DNA from 3 places in the Deinococcus deserti VCD115 genome. Region 1 is predicted to be linked to each of the others. Evidence: riboswitches for the same ligand, from Rfam matches in the RefSeq annotation. Region 1 holds a riboswitch; each other region holds the start of a gene.

Evidence for each region. Region 1 has a riboswitch for cyclic di-GMP ahead of DEIDE_RS13535 (family 16 glycosylhydrolase). Riboswitches for the same ligand answer to the same signal wherever they lie in the genome.
Region 2: another riboswitch for cyclic di-GMP. It lies ahead of DEIDE_RS18375 (esterase/lipase family protein); the one in region 1 lies ahead of DEIDE_RS13535 (family 16 glycosylhydrolase).
Region 3: another riboswitch for cyclic di-GMP. It lies ahead of DEIDE_RS15110 (hypothetical protein); the one in region 1 lies ahead of DEIDE_RS13535 (family 16 glycosylhydrolase).

The regions. Positions count from the first base shown of each region.
Region 1 is NC_012527.1:24,081-28,274, forward strand. Features, by position in the region: gene DEIDE_RS18115 (DNA/RNA non-specific endonuclease) at 1-694, shown strand, start outside; gene DEIDE_RS19125 (hypothetical protein) at 1,081-1,260, shown strand; gene DEIDE_RS13535 (family 16 glycosylhydrolase) at 1,810-2,484, opposite strand; cyclic di-GMP riboswitch class I at 2,665-2,740, opposite strand; gene DEIDE_RS13540 (hypothetical protein) at 3,050-3,490, shown strand; gene DEIDE_RS13545 (5'-3' exonuclease) at 3,718-4,194, shown strand, end outside.
Region 2 is NC_012526.1:1,032,780-1,036,973, forward strand. Features, by position in the region: gene DEIDE_RS04895 (Gfo/Idh/MocA family protein) at 1-500, shown strand, start outside; gene DEIDE_RS18375 (esterase/lipase family protein) at 751-1,587, opposite strand; cyclic di-GMP riboswitch class II at 1,859-1,942, opposite strand; gene DEIDE_RS04900 (AAA family ATPase) at 2,298-4,194, opposite strand, start outside.
Region 3 is NC_012529.1:85,550-89,743, reverse strand. Features, by position in the region: gene DEIDE_RS15120 (carboxypeptidase regulatory-like domain-containing protein) at 1-680, opposite strand, end outside; gene DEIDE_RS15115 (FimB/Mfa2 family fimbrial subunit) at 682-1,452, opposite strand; gene DEIDE_RS15110 (hypothetical protein) at 1,515-2,009, opposite strand; cyclic di-GMP riboswitch class II at 2,055-2,137, opposite strand; gene DEIDE_RS15105 (ferritin-like domain-containing protein) at 2,528-3,025, shown strand; gene DEIDE_RS15100 (acetamidase/formamidase family protein) at 3,150-4,133, shown strand.

The DNA.
Region 1 (4,194 bases):
GGCCGCGTGTGACAACCGCATGGTCCTTCCAGCTGACCAGCGATATATCGCACTCTGTGACGAGATCAGTATTCTGTACGACCCCAAGGCGCGAATTCCTAGAGCGGTCCTTGAAGTCCTGAGCGCTCAGAAGTTAACTGGAGAGGCGACCCGGGAAGACGATCAGTTCCGCGAGGATGACCGCCTGCCAGAAGCAGCCCAGGCCCAGGTTCAGGACTACCGGCGCAGCGGCTATGACCGCGGGCACCTTGCCCCCGCCGCCGATTTCAAGCATTCCGAGGAAGCCATGGCCGCCTCCTTTCTGCTGAGCAACATTGCGCCTCAGCAGGCACAGTTCAACCGCAATGCCTGGGCTGGGCTGGAAAGTGCCACACGCCAGTGCGCCCTCAACCAGCGGCAGCTCAGCGTGGTGACCGGAACCATTGGAGAAGGCGGCACACTCAAAGAGGAGGGCCGGGTGGCCATTCCAAGGCAGTTTTACAAGGTGTGGCTTACATCCCGTGGCTACCGGGCGTGGGTGATGCCCAATGTGGGTGCGGGCGTTCCACAGAAGGAGCTTACCGGCAGCGCATATGCCCGTTTTGAGGTGACTCTTGATCAGCTAAGGCAGGCAACCGGGTTGAACCTCGCCCCTGGTGTTCCTGGAGAGAAAAAGGGTCGCCTGTGCCCAGGGAGCATTCCTCTTTCCCAGTAAACGCTGCCCAAGGAGCCAAGATATGCACGCCGTATCCGGCGGCTTCGTAAAAGCCTGGACATTCTCGTAGGGAGAAGAAACCGGAGGTTGCGTTGTGGCTCCTTTGATACGGCAGCTCTCGCTGATCGACTCACCGGTGCGTCTGTCTGACGGTCAGATATGGCCACAGCCCGCCTAACCACTTTTCCAGGTCACGACTATGGCCGATTTACTGATCTGAGCGTAAGTGATAGCGCCCCTGATTCTCCAGTCGAAACCCTTGAGGCAAAGAAAATAGGAGTCCGTAGGAGGACGAGCCAGGTCAAGAGGGAGACTTTCCGCTGCTGCCTGCCGTATCAAGTTGTAGCGTACCTGCTATCCGCTACCTCACCTCTTCAGGAATTTGCATGCCCACCTGGATTCGCAACCACCGCCGCAAGATTACCGTTCTTAGTGCGGTACTGCTCATTGTCCTGCTCGGCCTGACCGGTGTGCTCACCAAGGGAGTGGCCTTAGTCTTAAGCCTGATGGTTCTGACGTTCCTGTACAAACTCCGTCAGCATGGGACGTATACCGTGAATCAGTGAATCAGTTCACCGCTCCTGCTGAGGTGGCGGTGCAGACCGGCGCGGCCGCGGGGGGCGCATCACACGCGAACCACGTTGGCTCTTGCGGTGATGGAAACTGTTGAAGACCTGCCCTCATCCAGGAGGGCAGGTCTACGCCCATTTTTGACTGGTCGTCAGGCCCGAGGTATTTCTATGAGGAGCGTTTCTAGGCTGTCATCGCTGTAAATCATCGTATAGGTCAGTAAAAGCGCTGCTGCATAGCAGATGCCGTCCGTTCACCTCCACGACCAAGTCGAGAGGGGATTATTTTCTGCTGTTGAAGTCTGGAGTCAAAACGGGGCCATGCCCCATTCACCTGATTTATCCCACACGCGTTCAACGGCTGTCGCTCCAGGAAGTCAGCCGGCGGTCTACTTGTGGCTGTTTTTTGCCCGTACCATCTGCAGGCTGATCACAGTCGTGCGCTACACTTCTCAATCCGCTGACTGCTTCTTCCTGTCTTTCTGCGTCATGGGTCGGCAGCAAGCTCAGCCTTAGGGCCCGATTTGAGCCGCTGGTGTCAGGCGCTTAGTGGCTTGGGGTGAAGCTGACGTAATCGACGAGCATGTACTGGGTGCCTGCTGTGCTTTTGCCCCCCCACAGTGTGGAGTTTGTCGGCCACAGGTTGAACATCAGGTGCGCTTCGGTCGCCGGCACCACGCTGGTGATCGTGCGTTTGAGCACGCCGTCGATATAGAAGTCCACCTTGGTGGGCGCCCAGTCCCAGCGGTACGTGTGGAAGTCCTGCGACAGGTCGGTGCCGGTACCGCCGGTGCCGTAGTCATGACGGTTGGTGGTCTGCCAGGTGCCGATCCAGTCGGTGGTGCGGTTTTGCCCTTCGATTTCGTGGTCGATTTCGGTCTGCGAATCATTGACGAAGTTGAAAAAGGCGGTGATGTTGCCGCTCACACCATGGCCACGCACGGCAGGGTTGGCGCTGCTGCTGGCGGCACGCAGTCGGGCTTCATACCGTCCATAGCCGTATTTGGCGTGGGTGGCGAGTTCGGCAGCGCTGGCGACCAGACCAGGGGTGACATCGAGCTTCATGACAAGGTAGCCGCCGCTGACGGTGACGTTCGCGGGGTTCCAGGTGCCGTTCAGGCCGTCTTTGGCCCAGAAGGGTTTCCAGCCGCTGTTCGACAGGGCCCAGCGGGTGGTGTCGAGAGTGTTGAAGTCGTCTCGCCAGCTGCCAGCAATCTGCACAGAGTCAGCTGGGGTTGGAGCTTGAGCTACCGGAACGCTCGGGATGCGAGCCACAGGGGTCTGAACAGGACTTTCAACCACGGGGGCCTCTGGGGCGCTCGAGCACGAAGCGAGCAGCAGGCCCAGAACGGTTACAGCGGTCAGATTACGAAATGCATTGCGCATGAGAACTCCCTTGTCTTCGGTAACTCGGCCGACCTCGTGGGTCCCGGTAGCTTTGCGTCTCCGTCTCGCGGCGGATTTGCCTTTTTCGGTTTCAGGGAGGAACCCACACCTGGGTTCATCACCGCCTGCAGATTAAGCCCAAACAAATAACAAAGTCCTTACACTACGACTTGCCTCAGAATTCCCACATTTAAGGGCTTAAAGAATTCATAAACATAATCGATCCTTTATGATCAGTCTGCTCAATGATGTTGTAGACGCCATTTAGTCGTCAGCTCGTTTGATGGCGCCTCTCAGAGCTTCGCTCTGCCTTCATGAAGTCCCCATTTGTCTACAAGCCCCCCACCAAATGAAAATCAAACAGGTGCGCTTTGTTGTGCGCGACGGGTAAGCTGGAGACATGAAAGTGCTGTTGACTGCCACCGCCCTGCTTGGCCTGGGAGTCTCGGCGGCACAGCCTACAACTTCCGGTTGGCCGCAAGGAAGCTGCCTGCACGGCACCACCATCAATGAAAGTGGCCGGCCGCTGAACCTGCGTGCGCTGGAAGGCCATATCCGGCAACTGCTTCAGCAGGCCAAAGTGAGCCCAGCTGCTGTCTGCAGCAGTTACCTGAACATTCTGGTCCAAGCCGAGTCCCTCAGTCAGCAGAACACACGCATAACGGCACACTTGATTCTGGCCGAACGCGAGGTGTCCCTGACTGATGTCAAACGCAATGACGCAGTTTCCAGATGCAGCCTCACCGTCACTGACGTCGTCCATCAGGATGAAGATTTCTTCGCCAGCGCTCAGGCCGTACTGACACGCGTGTTTGCCCGCGCTCCCCAGTGCACCCGCTGACCAGACAGGGTAATAGGGCGTTGATCACCCCGTGTCTTGCGGTCCAGCACGCCGAACCTGCATGATGACGCGGTGATCCGCCGCATCAAACGTGTTGAATTCACCCTGCGAGGCGCCGACGTGGATGGCCCCACAGACAACCCGTATACACAGAGCACAGACGCTTCAGGCGGGCCGGCTCATTTCATCCGGGTGATACCTGTGGCCGTGCGACCTTCAGGCGTTTCTTGACTGCCCTGTTGATCGACAGCAGCAACGCAATCTGCCGGGCGTATTACGGCAGGGCAGGAGGCCAGGCGCACGCCGTGCCGCAGGTCCTGTGCGAAGTGGTGTGGTCATTGCAGCACCGCTTTCAGGCTGAACATGTCATCGCTGCGCTCGATGACACCCGGAATTTCAGACAGAGCCTGTACGAAAGCTACAAAGGGCACCGGACACCCAAGCCAGCGGATCTCACGCACCTGCTGACACAGGCCGCTGAACTGATGGGCGCAGCCGGAGCGATTCCAGCGCTGGCTCCTAACCATGAAGCGGATGATGTGATGGGCACTCTTGCCAGGCGTGCACCCGGACGGGCCGTGATTGTTACCAGTGACCGGGACCTGTTCTCTGCGGTCACCGAGACCGTGCAGGTCTACGAGCCGCGCTCTCGGACGGTCATTACGGTCGCTGACGTACAGGCACGCTTTGGGGTGTCGCCGGAG
Region 2 (4,194 bases), on a different replicon from region 1:
CCATGCGCTTCGTGCTGGGTCAGGAGCCGGAATGGGTCTTCGCTGCGCTGCACCAGCCGGAAGGTGACCCCCGGTTCGAAGAAGTCGAGGAATCGCTGAGCTTCATGCTGGGCTTTCCCGGCGGCGTGATGGCCAACGGCCTGACCAGCTACGGAGCGCGGACCACCAGCACTCTGCGTGTTCTTGGCGAGAAAGGCAGCCTGCTGATGGACCCTGCCTTTCCCTATGTGGGTGTGAGCCTGAGCCTGACCGATGAACAGGGAGAATTGACCCCCAGTTTTCCCACGTATGACCAGTTCAGCCGCGAATTCGACCACTTCGCGCAGTGCATCCGCCAGGGCAAACGGCCGTGGACCCCCGGTGAGGAAGGCGTGCAGGACCATGTGGTGATGGACGCCATTTACGAAAGTGCCCGCACGGGACAGGTGGTGAAGCTGAAGGGTGGGCAGGGGAAAGATGCTTTCCGCGGCACAGCTCCTGAGGTGCCCGGCCGGGACTGACTTGAGGCAGTCTGACCGAGCGGTTGAAGGAATGCCATGATCGTAGTAGTGCGCATTAATTCAATGACGGGGGCTGGAGGCGAAAACCGTGGGAAATGGAGAGCAACTACTGCTGATGTGTAAAGAAAGCGGAGCAGTTTTGCCCGGCTAACGCCTTTATTGGCCCTAAGTAATCAGGGTGGAATGAATTAGATTATGTCTCCCATCTTTCATCATGGTTATGCCAGAAATTTGCCCAGACGACCGATAGTTACGGACTTGTGGACTTGGCTAAGGGTCCGACGGTCAAGAAATATTTGACTTCTTCATATAGATTTACTTCATTAACAAAGTCGCCATGAGAAATGCATTTTGGAGTGTAGTAATTATAAGCTCCCTGCTTCAGCACAACGCTATCTACAGGGTTTATAACGAAATCGCACTTAGAACGCCAAGTGCCATAGCGTATAGTCGTGGGATATTGTGCAGTTGGTTTGTCGTAAGGTGTTTCGGCATCATCGCCGCCATAGTTTAATCCGTCTACCGAATTTGTAAGAAAGGCTGAGCCAGGCTTCATCTCGGTACAGGCTATGTCTGAGCCAGAACATAGATAGGTCGTTTTCGTCCCATGATTTGGACCTGCCAAAGAAACCCATGTACCCACCTTGATTATATCTGGCTTCATCAAGTAGCGAATGTAGTACCTTGATGAAAGCGAACCCATCGATACAGCAACAATATCAACCTTTTTACTAGAAGTGTGACCGGATCCATATGCTTTTTCCAGTGCGGTCTCTATATCGGTCATGATCTGTTTGGCGATGTCTCTATTTGAACCTTTGGGAGTGTAGTTGAATGCACTCAGACAACGATCAGGGTAACCAGCGGCCATAAATCTGGATTTCATGGTATCCCATACGCCAGAGCCTGAGTTATAGCCATGCACGAATAGAATAGGATTGGATGGACATGGCGGTGTGAGTTCAGTATTGAGGGTAGAAACCTTTGGGGCAGTCATATTTTGTGAAAACGAATCTTCTGTAGTTTGCCCGCAAGCTGATAGGATCAATATTCCCATAAACGTTGCACTTGCTCTTATAGTTTTCATTGATTTCCTCCTTAACGAGGTTTGCACTATGACATCAGGCGAAAACGTTAGGTTTAACAAACAAAGTCTCTTAACTATCATCTATTTACCGGGTAAATACGAGAATTTTCGAGTTGATAACAAGTAAGCGGCATGCCGACAGACCGATAAGCAGATTCCACCTAGCACCTGTTATGGGAAGAGATGAGGACCATCGGACTAAAGCGCACTAGCAGGAATCAAAAATTAGGGGTGTTACCGTCAAACGCGAATTTTCGAGCACGCATACGCCTCTCCATTGAGTCGGGCTCACCATTCGCTCGGCTTGACCCAGGTGACCGTATACAGGGCAAGCGTCGATGCATCTCAGTACAGTGAGTTCCCAGCCAGTCCGATGCGGAGTGCTGTGACATACGTTCTGTTGGGTGGATCCATACTGCTTCATACCCCCCGATTCCGCAAGGTTAAATAAGTCGTTCCTAATGAAGAACGACTATTGTTCATTCACTTGTGTAGAGCTGATCAAAAATAATCGCTGACTATCGCGCACAGCTGGACCATACATAGCGCTTAGCTTCAGACGGCGCAGGTCGTCACCATGGCCAGTCAACGTACGGACCATCAGATGGATAAAAGCAGGCTTTGACAGAGCAGAAGTGCGCTGCCCTATCTACCGATAGTCGTAACAGTTCAGAACGCCTCTGCCCTTGGGAGCCGTTCAGGCGTGAAGCTCAGAACCGGAAGGTAAAGGTGTCTCCGGAAGCTCCCACTGTGACCTTACCGCCTTTGCTCAGCCGGCCGAACAGCAGCTCGTCACCCAGGGGCCGCTTGACCTGCTGCTCAATCACACGTGCCAGCGGCCGGGCGCCCATCAGCGGGTCGTAGCCCAAGGTGGCCAGCAGAGTCCGGGCAGCAGGCGTCACAGTCAGGTTGACCTGACGCTCGGCCAGCTGCAGGTGCAGATCTCGCAGGAATTTGTCCACCACGCCGGCCATCACTTCACGTGACAGGGGACGGAAGTGAATCACGCTGTCCAGGCGGTTGCGGAACTCGGGCGTGAAGGTGCGCTTCACGGCCTCAGCCTGTTCCCCGGCGCGTCCCTCACGGGAAAAACCCAGCGCAGGGCGGCTGGCGTCGGCAGCACCCGCGTTGGTGGTAAAAATCAGCACCAGACCGCGCCCATCGACCTTCTTGCCAGCGTGATCGGTCAGCGTTCCGTGGTCCATCAGCTGCAGGAAGATGTTGTACACGTCCGGATGGGCCTTCTCGATCTCGTCGAGCAGCAGCACGGCATGAGGGTGGCGGGCCACCGCGTCGGTCAGCAGGCCGCCCTGGTCAAAACCCACGTACCCGGGAGGGGCCCCGATCAGCCGCGCAACGGTGTGCGCTTCCTGATACTCGCTCATGTCAAAACGCGTCAGCTCAATGCCCAGCCGTTCGGCCAGGGCGCGGGCCAGTTCAGTCTTACCCACTCCGGTGGGTCCGGCAAACAGGAACATGCCCTGCGGTTTGGTCTGGTCGCGCAGTCCGGCGCGGGCCAGTTTGACTGCACTGGCTACGGCCTCCACGGCCTCGTCCTGACCAAAAACACGGCTTTTCAGATCCCGTTCCAGCGTGGCCAGCGACTGCACTTCCTCGGCCTTCACGGCGCCCAGCGGTACCCGGGCCATGCGCGCGACGGTGGCTTCGATGTCAGCGACATCAATGACGCCTCCCTTTCCGGCACTGCTGCGAGCAGCCCCTGCTTCGTCAAGCACGTCGATGGCCTTGTCGGGCAGGAACCGGTCGCGCAGATGGCGCACGCTGAGGCGCACTGCCGCGTCCAGGGCGCCGTCCGTGTAAGTCACCTTGTGGTGCGAGGCGTAGCGCCCAGCCAGCCCCCGCAGAATGCTCAGCGCATCTTCCTCAGAAGGCTCCGGTACGTCTACGGTCTGAAAGCGCCGCCACAGAGCCCGGTCCTTTTCCAGATGACGCAGCTCAGCCGGTGTGGTGGCGCCCAGGACCCGCAGCTTGCCACGGGCCAGAGCAGGCTTGAGGAGGTTGGCAGCGTCCATGCTGCCTCCCTCGGTGGCGCCGGCGCCCACCAGGGTATGCAGTTCGTCGATGAACAGCACGGCGTTCTGGCCATCCAGGGCGGCGAGGACTGCTTTCAGCCGCGCCTCGAAGTCGCCCCGGTAGCGGGTTCCGGCCAGCAGGGCCCCCAGATCCAGGGCGTAGATGCCGGCTCCTTTCAGGAAGCCCGGCGCGTCGCCGTCCGCCACGCGCTGCGCCAGGCCCTCGGCCAGCGCCGTCTTGCCAACCCCGGGTTCCCCGACCAGCACCGGATTGTTCTTGTTGCGCCGCGCAAGCACGTGCACTGTGCGCTCAAGCTCGGTGGTCCGGCCAATCACCGGATCAAATCCCCCTGCTCGCGCCTGCGCAGTCAGATCGGTGGTGTAAGCCTCAAGCGGGTTCTGCTCGGCGCTGCCTTCCAGTTCGGCCGGGCTGTCCACTCCAACCGCGTGGCGTTCGCGGCTGCGACCTTCAACCTTGGCCACACCGTGCGAGACGTAGTTCAGCATGTCCAGCCGGTTGACCCCCTGGGCTTCAAGGGCAGCGCGCGCCGGGCTGTCGGGTTCTTCAAGCATT
Region 3 (4,194 bases), on a different replicon from region 1:
AGGGTATGCCACGCACTTCCAGCTGCCGGTGCGGGCCAGAGAACGTCTGTGATGGCGCTGCCCTCGGCAGCGGCACCCGGCGTGCGGGCGCGCAGGGTCACACTGTATTTCTCAAGGCCTGAAGGCACCAGCCCGCTGACCTGCACATCACTGACCTCGCCGGGCGCGAGGTCCAGCACCTCAGGCACCACGCGTGGCTTGCCCTGTCCGACCGCAGAGAGGTTCACGCGTGCGGGCGCATTGCCGTCGTTGCGAACTTGAAAGGTTGCCTCAGCCTGTCCGTTCGCGGCGGTTGCGGACAGGGTCCGCACGTGCAGGGCCTCGCGCGTAGGTACCCGAACAGTCGCTACCATGCGCACGCCAGCGCCTGTTACGGTGACCATGTGTGTGCCGCCGGGCGCACTGCGCGGAACGCGTACCACGATGACTTCCACTGTCTCCTCGCCTGACGCGAGAGTCAGGGTACGTGCCGGGACCAGCGCGTCCCATCCAGCAGGAAGGGCGAGCTGAAGCTGAACTTCGCGAGGCTGTAAATCTGGGTTGACGAGCCGGACCACGAGCGTGGCAGTGTGGCGTTCGGTGACATCGGCGGCGGCAGCGCTCAACTGAACCTGCGCAGTCGCGCTGGGCAGTAACCCAAGCGTGAGCGCCAGTACGAACGTCGCCCGCCGGCCGAACACCTTATTTCACCTCAATCTGGTACCGGGCCCCAAAAGCATGTTCCTGAGCCTCGTCATCGGCGACGACCACCAGGGTGTATTTGCCGTTGGGCAGATCCAGCGCGAATGTATCTCGCAGTGAGGTACCGGGGTACAGGCGGCGGTTGCGACTGGTGACGGTCGCAGCGAGCTTGCCACTCGCATCGAACGCTTCCAGGGTGACCTTCCGGATGATCCAGCGTTCCCCTTCTCCGTGGGTATCCACGCTGAAGTTAAATTTGCCTTCTGGATTCCGCAGCAGTTGCGGGTTGCTGAAGCGCACCCGCGGCTCTCCGCGTGGCAGATCAGTCACGACCTGCACCATGTAGCCGATCCGGTTGCGGACGCCAAGGGTGGTGCTGGTGACAGGAGGCAATTCTGGTGTGACATGAATAGCACTCCAGAAGGTGCCACTGACGTTCATTGGTGCAGTAAGGGTGTAATTCACCACCAGCTTCGACTTAGCCGGAAGGGTTACGACCTGCTTGTCGAGCATGATCCACTTCGCGTTTGACCGCTCTAAAGTGCCAGCAGGGTCGAAGCTATTAGTGCCATCCGCCTGAAAGCGGTAATCGGAGAGAGAAATAGTGGCCTGTTCTGGAGTGTCATCCGGATTGGAGAGCGTGAGTGTACCTTTGTAAACCCCACCCGGAGCAAGTTGAACATGATGGGTGAGCGCACCGTCCACAGTTACGCCCGCGTGTGCAGTGGCGCTTAGTACGAGCGTCGCAAAGGCCGGCAGTATTTTCTTCATGATGGACACCATTTGAAGATGACGCGCCCGACCAAACGTTCGGGCGCGTCATGCTGCCGAGCTTACTCGTCAGCGAGGACGTATGTAACGGTGATGACCTTGCCGTCAAAGCCTTTGCTGGCGGTGAAGCTGTAATTGAGTGCTGCGTCTGCCTGCGTAATGAAGCGCGGGATAGCAGTAACAAGGTTTGCCGCTGTGGTGACGCCGACATTGACAGCGCCAGCAGTGGTGCCGTTACCGGTCGCTGGTGTGAACGAGACAGTACCAGTCACGCCATCGGGGAGGGCTGCGCTGCTGGCAACCGTGACTTTACGAGTGGTGACATTTGTAGTTCCAGCGGTCGTATCGTTGTGTGTGCTGTAGCTCAACTTAGCGGTGCTGTTAGGCACTGCGGTATTCAACGCGGTGATGCTGATGGAAACATCGCCAGTCACCGCGATGGTATCGACGATGTCATTGCTCAGGGTGACAGTGTGACTTACGCCAGCAGCAGCAGCGGAAGCAGTGGTAATGGCGCTGAGCGCCAGGGCAGCAAAAGCAAATTTGATAAAACGCATGATGACCTCAGAGAGTCCGAAACTCATTGGATAGTGCCTTGAAGGCAGACGAAAAGCCGGTCGCACCACTAGCTCCCCCTGTCCCAGGTGCCCGAATACAGAACAGGGCTCTTCGCGCTCCCCATCAGAGTTTTCTCTGAACGAAGTGAATGAATTCTAGAGACACACTCTCACTCGCCTCTTACAGCTCAGCCCACTGCATCTCATGAATGCCAAGAAGCGAAAGAGGCGCATCCAGCGAGTATTCTGCGCTAATGGGTATTCAGTGGAGATCCGCGTAACGCAGGTTGTCGAACGGCTGTTTTTTCATTTCCTAACAGAGCAAGGCATGGAGCCACTGCTTCCAAAGCGGCCATTGGCACTCACGTTCCCGCACTGCTAAAGATCCTCGCTTGGCGCCTGACTCGTCTGGGTAACACCTAAAGCTCAGCCGAATGCCAGCCCTTTATCTTCTTGGGCTGGCTGCCAGAAACGGCAGACAGTCTGTCAGCACAATGCCGGGCAGAGGTGAGTTGAAAATGCCAATGCAGATGCAAGACCTGAAAGACCTTTACGTCCTCAAGCTCCAGGAAATCTACAGTGCCGAACAGCAGGGCCTCGAAGCCATGCGCCTGGCCGCGCAGACCGCCGCGACACCCGAACTGCAGCAGGGCTTGACGATGCACATCGATCAGACCCAGCAGCAGATTCAGCGTCTGGAGCAGCTGTTTCAGAAGTTGGGCGCCCAGCCTAGCGGGCAAACCAACCTCGCGATGCAGGGTCTGATTCAGGAAGCCCAGAGGCTGATGCGTCAGGATGCCTCGCCGGAAGTGCTGGAAGCAGGCCTGATCGCCTGCCAGCAGGCCATGGAGCACCACGAGATCGCGTGCTACGGCACGGCCCGGACCTATGCCCAGCTGCTGGGCGAGGACGAGGCCGCGCAGGTGCTCGAGCAGACTCTGGGTGAGGAAAAGCGCACCGACGACCTTCTGACGCAGATTGCCGGGCAGATCAACGTCGCAGCCATGAACGCCTGAGTGGATTCAATCAGCGCATGGGGAGGGCCCATGAGGGGCTCTCCCCTCTTTACGATCCAGGGGCCGGGACTGGAGTGGCATCCCGCCAGGGCCATGAACGGCTCGCTGGGCCGTACCCTGAGGTATGCGTGACCATGTCCTCGGCGCTTCCCACATTCACACCACCTGGAACCGGGATCATTCCCCCGCACTGACCGTTCAGCCTGGAGACCAGGTCACCTTCGATACCATGGACGCCTCCGGGGGCGCAGTGGCCCGCCGGGTCGCCTCGGGTGAGCTGGCCGCGCCAGACGGACTGCGTGCCTTGATCGAGCAGGACGCCTACCCTGTGCTTGCGGGGCCGCGCGGCCATCCTCTGACTGGTCCGGTGTACGTCGAGGGGGTAGAGCCGGGAGACACCCTGGTGATTGACATCCTGGAGGTCCGGACCTCCGCCTGGGGCTGGACCGGCTGCAGGCCCGACGGCATTGGCCTGCTGGACGCGGCGCTGGCCGAGGAGGGCCTGCAGCCCTACACGCACTTCTGGGATCTGCGGGAGGGCACCCATGCGCAGTTCGGGCCCGGCGTGCGGGTGCCGCTGACGCCCTTCCCTGGCGTTGTGGGCGTGGCACTTGCCGAGCCCGGCGATCACGCCACTTCCCCGCCCCGGCACGTGGGGGGCAACATGGATATCCGCCAATTGGTGGCGGGCAGCACGCTGTACCTGCCGGTCGAGGTTCCCGGCGCACTGCTGTCGGTGGGCGACCTGCACGCCGCCCAGGGCGACGGTGAACTGTCGGGCACTGGGATCGAGATGGCTGGGCAGCTCACCGTTCGGCTGGGTGTCGAGCGCAGCGCAGGTCTGACCACACCAGAATTCATCACGCCGACGTCCGGCGGGGCGAGCGGACGCTGGCAGGCCACCAGCGGGCACCATCCCGACCTGATGACCGCCGCCCGCATTGCCCTGCGCGCACTGCTGCGCCGTATCCAGGCCCGCGGGTTTACGCTCGAGGAAGCCTACGTGCTGGCCAGCGTCTGCGTCGACCTGAAGATCAGTCAGGTGGTGGACGCGCCGAACTACACCGTCAGTGCGTTCCTGCCGCTGGACATTTTTGTGGACCAGTGAGTCTGCAGCCAGAGTCAGGCTTCGCGGTCAGGAGACAGGGCGAGGCTGACAGAACCTGAAA